3 regions of the Mesorhizobium sp. P2_D6 genome follow, and region 3 is predicted to be linked to each of the others. Evidence: predicted binding sites of a transcription regulator. Region 3 holds the regulator's gene; each other region holds the start of a gene.

Region 1 (3,275 bases), on a different contig from region 3:
GAACGGCGTCAGCTTGGCCGGCGTCACTGAAGGGTCGAGCACGCCCTTGGGCGCCACAGGCTTGTCGGCGGCATCGAAGGCGCCGCCGGCAATGTCGGTCGCACCTGAGACGTCGACGACGAAGATCTGGCGCACCAGCGAGGTGTCGCCCTTCACGCCCTGGCCGCTGCCGCTGTCGCGCGCCAGCATCAGGAAGGTCTTGTCGGACAGCGCCACGATCTCGCTCTGCGCGGCGACCTTGGTCTTGCCCTTGCCGTCCTTGAACACCGGCAGCGGTATGACATATTCGTGCGCCAGCTTGAGATGGGCCGGGTCGGAGGCGTCATAGACCAGGGCGCGGGTGTTCTGGCGCGTCGCACCGGAATCGCCGCCATCCTGGCGCGGCGCCGACTGCAGCACCGCGATCAGCGACTTGCCGTCCGGCGTCAGCGCCATGCCTTCGAGGCCCTGGTTGTTCTGGCGGCCGGTCTCGGGATCCTTCGGATCTGGCTCGGCCGCGCCGGGGCCTGGATTGTCGGAGGCGAAGTTCGGCGTGCCCTTGCGCATCGGTACCAAGGCCGCCGGCGGCTGCGTTGCCGACAGCAGATGGCCCTCGGCCGAGAAGCGGTAGATGTTAGGGCCGTATTCGTCGGAGATGAACATGGTGCCGTCGGGCAGCCGGGCGATCGCCTCATTGTCGAGCGCCAGCTTGCCATTGGCCTCGGGCAGGATCGGCAGGTCGCCGCTTGCCGCGCGCACGCCGTTGAGCGGATCGAGGCCGGTGGCGTCAGCGCCCTTGTCGTCGGTGAGCAGCAGGGAATCGGCAAGCGTCGCCTTGACGCCGGTCTGTTCCTCGCCGGCGGCGGGTGTGGCACCCAGCGGGGTCGGCGTGAGCTCGATAGCGATAGTGTTGAGGCGCGGCCGGTAGTCGGTGGTGCCGACGACATTGTAGCCACGGTCCGGCAGCAGCCACAGCGAACCCTTGTAGCCGTTGGCGTCATGCGTCCAGCTTGCGGCGTCGATCGACATGCCGGAGCCGGAGCCGAAGGTCTCGCCGAACTTGTCCTTCAGGTCGGCCGGGAGGCGACCGACGCCGACCAGGCCCTTGTTGACGAAGCTGACGCCGCCGACGGTGGCGGTGCTATCGGCAAGGGCAGGGGTCAAAGCGGTAAACAGCGCCAATGCGGCGCCGAGCGACACGGTTCGGTGCGAGATTTTCATGGAGATCCTCTTTGTGACAAGCCTTCAAGCGGCCGAGACTGCAAAGGGCGTCGCGTCGCATCGACGATGTCGCCCCCGGCAAAGCGGTCTAGGACGCGAACATGATACTTGCGTGACAAGGCGTTCTGCCGGCCATTGGCATTCGGTGCTTGCCGTGCAGAAATGGCTGCATGCAGGAAACACTCATCGCGGTGGCCGTTTTCCTCTGCCTGACGGCGGCGCCGCTGGTCAGCATGGCTGTCTATGGCAAATTGCCCGCGCATCACCGCGAGGACGACACCAACAATGTGGTACGGCTGGCCGCCAACCTGTTCGTCGTCATGACCTCGCTGGTGCTTGGTCTCATGATCAACTCGGCCAAGAACACTTTCGAGTCGATCGACCGCAACGTACACACATATGCGACCGAGTTGATCCTTCTCGACCGGTCGCTTCGACAATATGGGCCCGAGACGGCCGAGGTCCGTCAGCCGCTGGTCGCTTATGTACAAAGACAGACCAACAACTGGACAGAAGCCAACGAAACACCCCTCGTCGCCAACCGGCTGTCTGAACGTCTGTTGACCGAGATCAGCACACGATTGACCGCTCTGCAGCCTGCTGACGCAGCGCATGGTTCCCTGCTGGAGGACGCCCACCAGCATCTGCAGAAGGTGGTGGAACTGCGCTGGGCTTTGATCGAGCAATCGGAAGGTACCATCCCGCGGCCGCTGATCGTTATGCTCGTTGCCTGGCTGGTGCTGATCTTCGCCAGTTTCGGTTTCAGGGCGCCGCGAAATGCCATCACCATAGAGACGTTCGTGGTGTCGGCAGCGCTGATTGCCGGGGCGCTTTACCTGATCCTCGATATGGATGTGCCGTTCTCCGGCCCGATCCAGATTTCGTCGGCGCCTTTGCAGAGGGCTTTGGTCGAATTGCAGCAGTGAGGCGGAACCCGCGGCGCTCCAACGCATTCCTGGATACGGCTGGATTTGCCGGTCCATTTGCGGGAGGGCGACATGGGTTTCGATCAGTATCACGAGCCGCCGGAAGAACTGACGCAGAAGGTGCGGACCTTCGCCCGCATGATTACCTCGCTGATCGAGGAGGCGGAGGCGATCAGCTGGTACGAACAGCGCATGTCGGTGGAAAAGGACCCGCAGGCCAAGGCGATCATGAAAAACGCGCAAGGCGAGGAGTTCAAGCATTTCGGCATGGATCTCGAATTCCTGCTGCGCCAGAAGAAAGACTGGCGGGCGGAGCTGAAGGAAATCCTGTTCACCACCGGCGACATCGTCAAGGCTGGCGAGAAGGGCGAGAAGAAGGTGGATTGAGGCCGACCGGCCTACTTCCCGCGGCGGATCAATCGCTGTCGCGCGCAATCAGTTCCAGCGGCCAGACTTCGCGGATGATGCGCGTGCCTTCGGGGCCGGCGAAGGCGGGGAGCGAGGCCAGCAGCATTTCGGCCAGCCGCCGGCCCATGGGCTCCAGCGACGGACGGAAAGCGGTCAGCGCCGGCGAAAAGTAGCGGCAAAGCGGCGTGTCGACGATGACGATCACCGCGATGTCGTGGCCGGGCTTGATGCCCATCTCGGCCAGTGCCTTGCAGCCGCCGAGCGCCATTGCGTCATTGTTGAAGATGATGGCTGTGGGCCGGTCCTTGGAGAGCATCACGCGCGGCGTCACCTGGTAGCCTCCGGCCTCGTTGATGAAGCCGTCGGCGATCAGGCCGGAGTCGACTTCGATGCCGTGCCGCTTCAGCGCCTTGCGGTAGCCGTCGAGGAACAGGTAGCCGAAGTTGAGATCGAGCGAAGGGCGGATGGCGGCAATGCGGCGGTGGCCGCGCGCGACCAGCCGGTCGACGGCTTCATCACCCGCCCTCTCGAAATCGATATCGAGCGAAGGATAGGTGTCGTCGCCGGATTGGCTTCGGCCAAGCGTGGCGAAGGGAAAGCCCACCTTGCTGAGATAGTCGATCCGATCGTCTTCCCGCCGTGTATTGGCCAACACGACCGCGTCGGCCCGGCGCGTCTCAACCACGCGGCGCAGCCTCTCCTGCTGATATTGGCCGGGCTCACCCATGACGACCATCAGAT
Region 2 (3,275 bases), on a different contig from region 3:
CGTGCTGACCCACTACAAGCGCGATCCGATCGAAATGGAAGGCGGCACCACTTTCCACTTCGTCACCGGCGGCATCCGTGAGGCACTCGACCAGGCGAAAGCCGCGGCCGGTGGCAAGGATGTCCGCGTCGGCGGCGGCGTCTCCACCATCCGGCAGTATCTCCAGGAGAAGCTCATCGACGAGTTGCATCTGGCGGTGTCCCCGGTGCTGCTCGGGAGGGGTGAGAATCTGTTTGCAGGCCTGGATATGCTCAAGCTCGGCTATCAGTGCACCGACCAGGTGGCGACGGCGCTTGCCACGCACGTGACAATCAAGCGGGGTTAGTTTCTCGCTAGAGGGCAGCCTTCTGCGCCGTGATCCTTCGCGCCCCCTCTGTCCTGCCAGACATCTCCCCAAACGGGGGGAGATCAGACGACACGTTGGCCTTCGCCAATCATCATCGCTGCAGGAATGGCGCGATCGACGAAGCTGCTAATCTCCCCCCTCGTGGGGGAGATGTCCGGCAGGACAGAGGGGGCGCGCAAGAGCGCCGCCCGTCCGGTCCTTAGCATTCCGTCTCAATACTTCTCCGGCACGTAAAGCTCCCGCGGCAACACCTGCCGTTCGTATTCCGGATTGAAGACCCGCTCGGGCAGCGTGATTTCTTCGTGCGGCACTTCCTCGTAAGGCATCTGCTTGAGCAGATGATCGATGCAGTTCAGCCGCGCCCGCTTCTTGTCGTTGCCTTCGACGATGTACCACGGCGCCTCGGGAATGTTGGTGCGGGCAAACGTCTCTTCCTTGGCCTTGGTGTACTGCTCCCAGCGCACGCGCGACTGGAGGTCCATCGGCGACAGTTTCCACTGTTTCATCGGATCGTGGATGCGCATCAGGAAGCGCATCTGCTGCTCCTCGTCGGTGATCGAGAACCAGTATTTGACCAGCGTGACGCCGGAGCGGACCAGCATGCGCTCGAACTCCGGCACGTCGCGGAAGAACTCCTCGACCTGATCCTGGTCGGCAAAGCCCATCACCCGTTCGACGCCGGAGCGATTGTACCAGGAGCGGTCGAACAGCACGATCTCGCCGCCGGCCGGCAGATGCGGCACATAACGCTGGAAATACCATTGCGATTTCTCACGCTCGGTCGGCGCCGGCAGCGCCACGACACGAGCGATGCGCGGGTTGAGGCGCTGGGTGATGCGCTTGATGACGCCGCCCTTGCCGGCGGAATCGCGGCCCTCGAAAATCACCACCAGCTTTTTCTTGTGGTAGGCGACCCAGGACTGCAGCTTGATCAGTTCCGACTGCAAGCTGATCAGATCGCGAAAATACTGCATGCGATCGATCGATGGCGGATGGGCGTTCTTGTAGATCTTGGCGATCTCCAGCGACAGCGCCGGCTCCGACATTTCAAGCTCATAGTCTTCGTCGAGCGTGTCGGCGAGTTCGGCCTCAAGCCAATCCCTGGCCGGAGAATTCTGCTTTAACTCGGTCATTTCTGCTGCTCCGCTTGCCGGCTGTCATGAAACCCTGAGCCGACTTGATATAGGCCGGCAATGACGGTTTTATTGCAAGCCGCCGGCAGGTCGATCATCGCCGCAAATCGGCGGGGTTTGGTCGATCCATTGCCGTGGCATGACGACAAACCGCTTAAATTGTCCTACAAATGGCTGACCCATTCGGGCTGCCCCCGCCCTTCTCGACCAAAACCGCCCCACCCCACCAAAATTGCGAGGATCTGACATGGAATACCGCACGCTTGGCCGTTCAGGCTTGAAAGTTTCGACGCTGACGCTGGGCACCATGACCTTCGGCGGCAGCGGACCTTTCGCCGCCGTCGGCAATTCCGATCTCGCTGAGGCATCACGCATCATCGACACCTGCATCGATGCCGGCATCAATCTCATCGACACCGCCAATGTCTATTCGAACGGCCTGTCGGAAGAGATCATCGGCGAGGCGCTTGGCGGCAGGCGCAAGAACGATGTGCTGATCGCCTCAAAGGCGCGCATGCGGATCGGCAAAGGTCCCAATGACGAAGGCCTGTCGCGCCATCATCTGATCCTCGAATGCGAGAAGAGCCTGAAGCGCCTCAGGACCGATGTCATCGACATCTATTTCCTGCACGAATGGGACGGTGAGACGCCGCTCGAGGAAACTATCGCCGCGCTCGACACGCTGGTTGCCCAGGGCAAGATCCGCTATGTCGGCTGCTCCAATTACTCCGGCTGGCAGGTGATGAAGGCGCTCGGCATCAGCGACAGCCAGCACCAGCCGCGCTTCATCACTCAGCAGATCCATTACACGCTGGAAGCGCGCGAGGCTGAATACGAACTCTTGCCGATCTCGGTCGACCAGGGCCTTGGCGTGCTGGTGTGGAGCCCGCTTGCCGGCGGCCTCTTGTCGGGCAAATACCGGCGCGACAGCCCGACCGCGCGCCAGCTTGCCGGCTGGTCGGAACCGCCGATCCGCGACGAGGACCGGCTGTGGCGGATCGTCGATGTTCTCGTCGACATCGGTGCGGCCCGCGGCGTCTCGGCGGCGCAGGTGGCGCTTGCCTGGCTGCTCGGCCGGCCGGCCGTCAGTTCGCTGGTGATCGGCGCGCGCAACGAGACCCAGCTGAAGGACAATCTTGCCGCGGCGGCACTCTCCCTCACCGCTGAGGAACGCGACCGTCTCGATGCCGTCAGCCGGCCGCCGGTGCTCTACCCCTACTGGCACCAGCAGTTCACGGCGAAGGACCGGTTCGGCCCGGCCGATCTGGTTCTCGACCGCAGCGTCATCTGACGCTAGCCCGCGATAAACCGCCAGACCTCCGGATCGGGCTCGATCTGGCCGCTGAGCACGAAATATTTGTAGAGCACGAGCAGGCTGATGGCCTGCTCGGCCCGCTCGTCGGCAAATTTGCGGCAATAGGCGTTGGCCGCTGCGACGATGCGCTGGGCTTCGGCCGGATGCTTTTCGAGGTGGTGCACCCGCTCGGCCAGATCGCTGAAATCGGGCGCCAGCGGCACATAATGGACATCGGGCTCGAGCTGCCCCTCGGCGAACCAGGTCTCGTAAGTCGGCGGCGGCATGAGGCACAATGAATTCGAGCTCATGATCCATTTCAGATTGGTTGCGACATCGTTGCCTTCGAGGGAAATGATGTAGCGGTAGCGCCGCTGCTGATCGATGGTGAGATAGGGTTTTCGGTATTCCGCCGGCGCCGTCGCCCTTGGCGTGCCGACATCGCAGATCGGCAGGTCGCGGGCGGCCTCCAGCAGCAAGGTGCGGATCGGATTGTTGAGCT
Region 3 (3,275 bases):
CTTCCTCATGGCCATGAACATCACCGCGATCGTGCTTCGGCGCCGGTTCGAGCGGCGCTGGTAGAAAAAAGGCAATTTGGTATGAACATCATGACCGAACAGTCCCTTGAAAACGCAGTGGGCGACAAAATGAACGCCAAGTCGAACGAAGTCATCAAGATGCGCGGCGACAAGGTCGGCGTGTTCTACGGCGAGAAGCAGGCGCTGTTCGACGTCAATCTCGACGTCCGCCAGAACCAGGTGACGGCGCTGATCGGCCCGTCCGGCTGCGGCAAGTCGACCTTCCTGCGCTGCCTCAACCGCATGAACGACACCATCGATTCGGCGCGGGTGACCGGCAAGATCACGCTCGACGAGGATGACATCTATGACAAGAACATCGACGTCGTCGAACTCAGGGCTCGCGTCGGCATGGTGTTCCAGAAGCCCAATCCGTTCCCGAAGTCGATCTACGAGAACGTTGCCTACGGCCCGCGCATCCATGGCCTAGCCAAGCGCAAGTCCGACATGGACCAGATCGTCGAGTCGAGCTTGAAGAAGGCGGCGATCTGGAACGAGGTCAAGGACCGCCTGCAGGAGCCCGGCACCGGCCTGTCCGGCGGCCAGCAGCAGCGCCTGTGCATCGCGCGCGCCATTGCGGTGTCGCCGGAAGTAATCCTGATGGACGAACCCTGCTCGGCACTCGACCCGATTGCCACCGCACGCGTCGAGGAGCTGATCGACGAGCTGCGCCAGAATTACACGATCGTCATCGTCACCCACTCGATGCAGCAGGCGGCGCGCGTGTCGCAGCGCACGGCGATGTTCCACCTCGGCTACCTGGTCGAGGAGGGCGCCACCGACAAGATGTTCACCAATCCCGACGACAAGCGCACCCAGGACTACATTACCGGCCGCTTCGGCTGAGCCGTCCAGCGGTTGAATTTTCAGGCACGAGGACCACGATCATGGGTGAACATACCGTCGCCTCCTTCGATGAAGAGTTGGGCCAGATCAGCAAGCTGATCCGCGACATGGGCGATCTGGCCGGGTCGATGGTCAGCGGCTCGACAAAAGCGCTGCTCAATTCCGACAATGCGTTGGCGCAACGTGTCGTTTCCGACGACGCCATCATGGACGCGCGCCAGCGGGAACTCGACGATCGCGCCATCACGCTCATCGCCAAGCGCCAGCCGATGGCCAACGATCTGCGTGCCGTGGTCGGCTCGATCCGCATGGCCGGCGACCTCGAGCGCATCGGCGATCTCGCTAAGAACATCGCCAAGCGCGTTGGCACTGTGGGCCTCAGCGTCACGCCGCGCGACCTCTCGCATTCCATCGATGCGATGGCGCAGCTGGTGCTGATCCAGGTGCAAGGGGTGGTCGAGGAATATGCCGCCGCGGATGCCGCAGCCCTGGCGAAACTCAGGAATGAGGACGAACGTGTCGACGTCAAATACACGTCGGTGTTTCGTGAACTCTTGACCTACATGATGGAAGACCCGCGCAACATCACCGCCTGCACGCATCTCCTGTTCTGCGCCAAGAATCTGGAGCGCATCGGTGATCATGTCACCAACATCGCTGAAAATGCGTATTATGTGCTGACCGGCCAGCAATTGCCCGCCAATCGCCCGAAGCAGGACGAGACGGCGATGGCCACTTCGGCCTGACAAGGGTGAACTGCTGATGATCGCGCCACGCATCATGGTCGTGGAGGACGAGGAGCCGCTGGGCGTGCTTCTCCGCTACAACCTCGAATCCGAAGGCTACCAGGTCGAGGTGGTGACGCGCGGCGACGAGGCCGAAATTCGGCTGCAGGAAAATGTGCCCGACCTTCTGGTGCTCGACTGGATGGTGCCGGCGGTGTCCGGCATCGAGCTCTGCCGCCGGCTGCGCATGCGGCCCGAGACCGAACGGCTGCCGATCATCATGCTGACCGCGCGTGGCGAGGAGAGCGACCGCGTGCGTGGCCTGTCCACCGGCGCCGACGACTATCTGGTCAAGCCGTTCTCGACACCGGAATTCATGGCGCGCGTGAAAGCGTTGCTGCGCCGCGCCAAGCCGGAAGTGCTGTCCAGCGTGCTCAAGGTCGGCGACATCGTGCTCGACCGTGAATCGCACCGCGTCTACCGCAAGAAGAGCGAAATCAGGCTCGGACCGACCGAGTTCCGCCTGCTCGAATTCATGATGCGCCATCCCGGCCGCGTGTTCTCGCGCAGCCAGCTGCTCGACAATGTCTGGGGCGAGACGATCTATATCGACGAGCGCACGGTCGACGTGCATGTCGGCCGACTGCGCAAGGCGGTCAACAATGGCCGCATGCCCGACGTCATCCGCACCATCCGCGGCGCCGGCTACGCTATCCGGGAAGATTAGGCGCGCCGCGCTGTTGCCGGCCCCTCAGGCGACATGCTTGCCCGCTTTCGCCTGAATCCCCGGTGCGAAAATCTCCTGGTCGACGAAGCTGAGCGCGCGCATGGCGCAGCCTTCGCGGATCAGCGGCAGTTCGTTGGGCTCGGTGTCGAAGGAGATCGATTTCGAGTGCTGGCCGCCGGCAGTCTGAGCAATCGCTTCGCGCAATGCCGGTTCGATCAGATCGAACGCGGCGGCGCTGACTCCGACCATGGCGACAGGTGCTGGATCGATCAGCGCGAACAGGCTGCCGAGGCCGAAGCCAAGCGCCTCGCCGGCTTTGCGGTAGGCTTCGCGCTCGGGGCCGTCGGTCTCGCGGGCACGTGCGGCGAGCGCCCGCATGTCGGCGTCGCCGACATCGACCGGTTCGGCATCCTCGCTCATCATTTTGGCGCTGCGCCAGATGGCGTAGTTGCCGGCATAGGCCTCCACGCAGCCGCGCCGCCCGCAACGGCACAGCGCGCCGCCGGGCCGGTGGATCATGTGGCCGAACTCGCCGCCCGAGGAATGGGTGCCGGTGAACAATTCGCCCTTCAGCACCAGCCCCATGCCGATGCCATGCGAGAGCAGGATGGCGATGAAATTGTCGCGGTAGCGCTCAGGCTGGCGCCATTGCAGCGCCACCGCCATCATGTTGCAGTCGTTTTCCATGGTGGCCGGAATGCCGAATTCCGCTTCCAGTATGTCGGCGAAGGCAATGTCGGTCAGCGGCGTGATAGGCGACCACAGCATGGCGCGCGCCTGCGAATCGGTGATGCCCTGGATGCCCATGGCAATGCGGGCGATGCTCTGAACATCAAGATCGGGATCCTCGAGCCGCCGCCGCACGATTGCCGTGCATTCGCCGATCAGCTCGTCGCGCGGCATGGTCAGCGTGTCCA

The links. The regulator PhoB, encoded in region 3, activates phosphate uptake and scavenging genes when phosphate is short. The targets are predictions, from matches to a motif close to TGTCATNNANCTGTCAT.
Region 1: AC1D1L_RS18290 (esterase-like activity of phytase family protein) is a predicted target of PhoB. The motif match lies at 1,302-1,318, and genes of this name have one in related genera.
Region 2: ppk2 (polyphosphate kinase 2) is a predicted target of PhoB. The motif match lies at 1,540-1,556, and genes of this name have one in related genera.

Annotation. Positions count from the first base shown of each region.
Region 1 is NZ_JBFUEG010000008.1:59,301-62,575, reverse strand. It holds gene AC1D1L_RS18290 (esterase-like activity of phytase family protein) at 1-1,200, opposite strand, end outside; gene AC1D1L_RS18285 (bestrophin-like domain) at 1,371-2,126, shown strand; gene AC1D1L_RS18280 (ferritin family protein) at 2,199-2,513, shown strand; gene AC1D1L_RS18275 (LacI family DNA-binding transcriptional regulator) at 2,542-3,275, opposite strand, start outside.
Region 2 is NZ_JBFUEG010000003.1:540,951-544,225, forward strand. It holds gene AC1D1L_RS09130 (dihydrofolate reductase family protein) at 1-325, shown strand, start outside; gene ppk2 (polyphosphate kinase 2) at 559-1,479, opposite strand; gene AC1D1L_RS09140 (aldo/keto reductase) at 1,727-2,770, shown strand; gene AC1D1L_RS09145 (glycosyl transferase family 90) at 2,773-3,275, opposite strand, start outside.
Region 3 is NZ_JBFUEG010000018.1:17,097-20,371, forward strand. It holds gene pstA (phosphate ABC transporter permease PstA) at 1-64, shown strand, start outside; gene pstB (phosphate ABC transporter ATP-binding protein PstB) at 82-906, shown strand; gene phoU (phosphate signaling complex protein PhoU) at 948-1,652, shown strand; gene phoB (phosphate regulon transcriptional regulator PhoB) at 1,669-2,358, shown strand; gene AC1D1L_RS27450 (ROK family protein) at 2,383-3,275, opposite strand, start outside.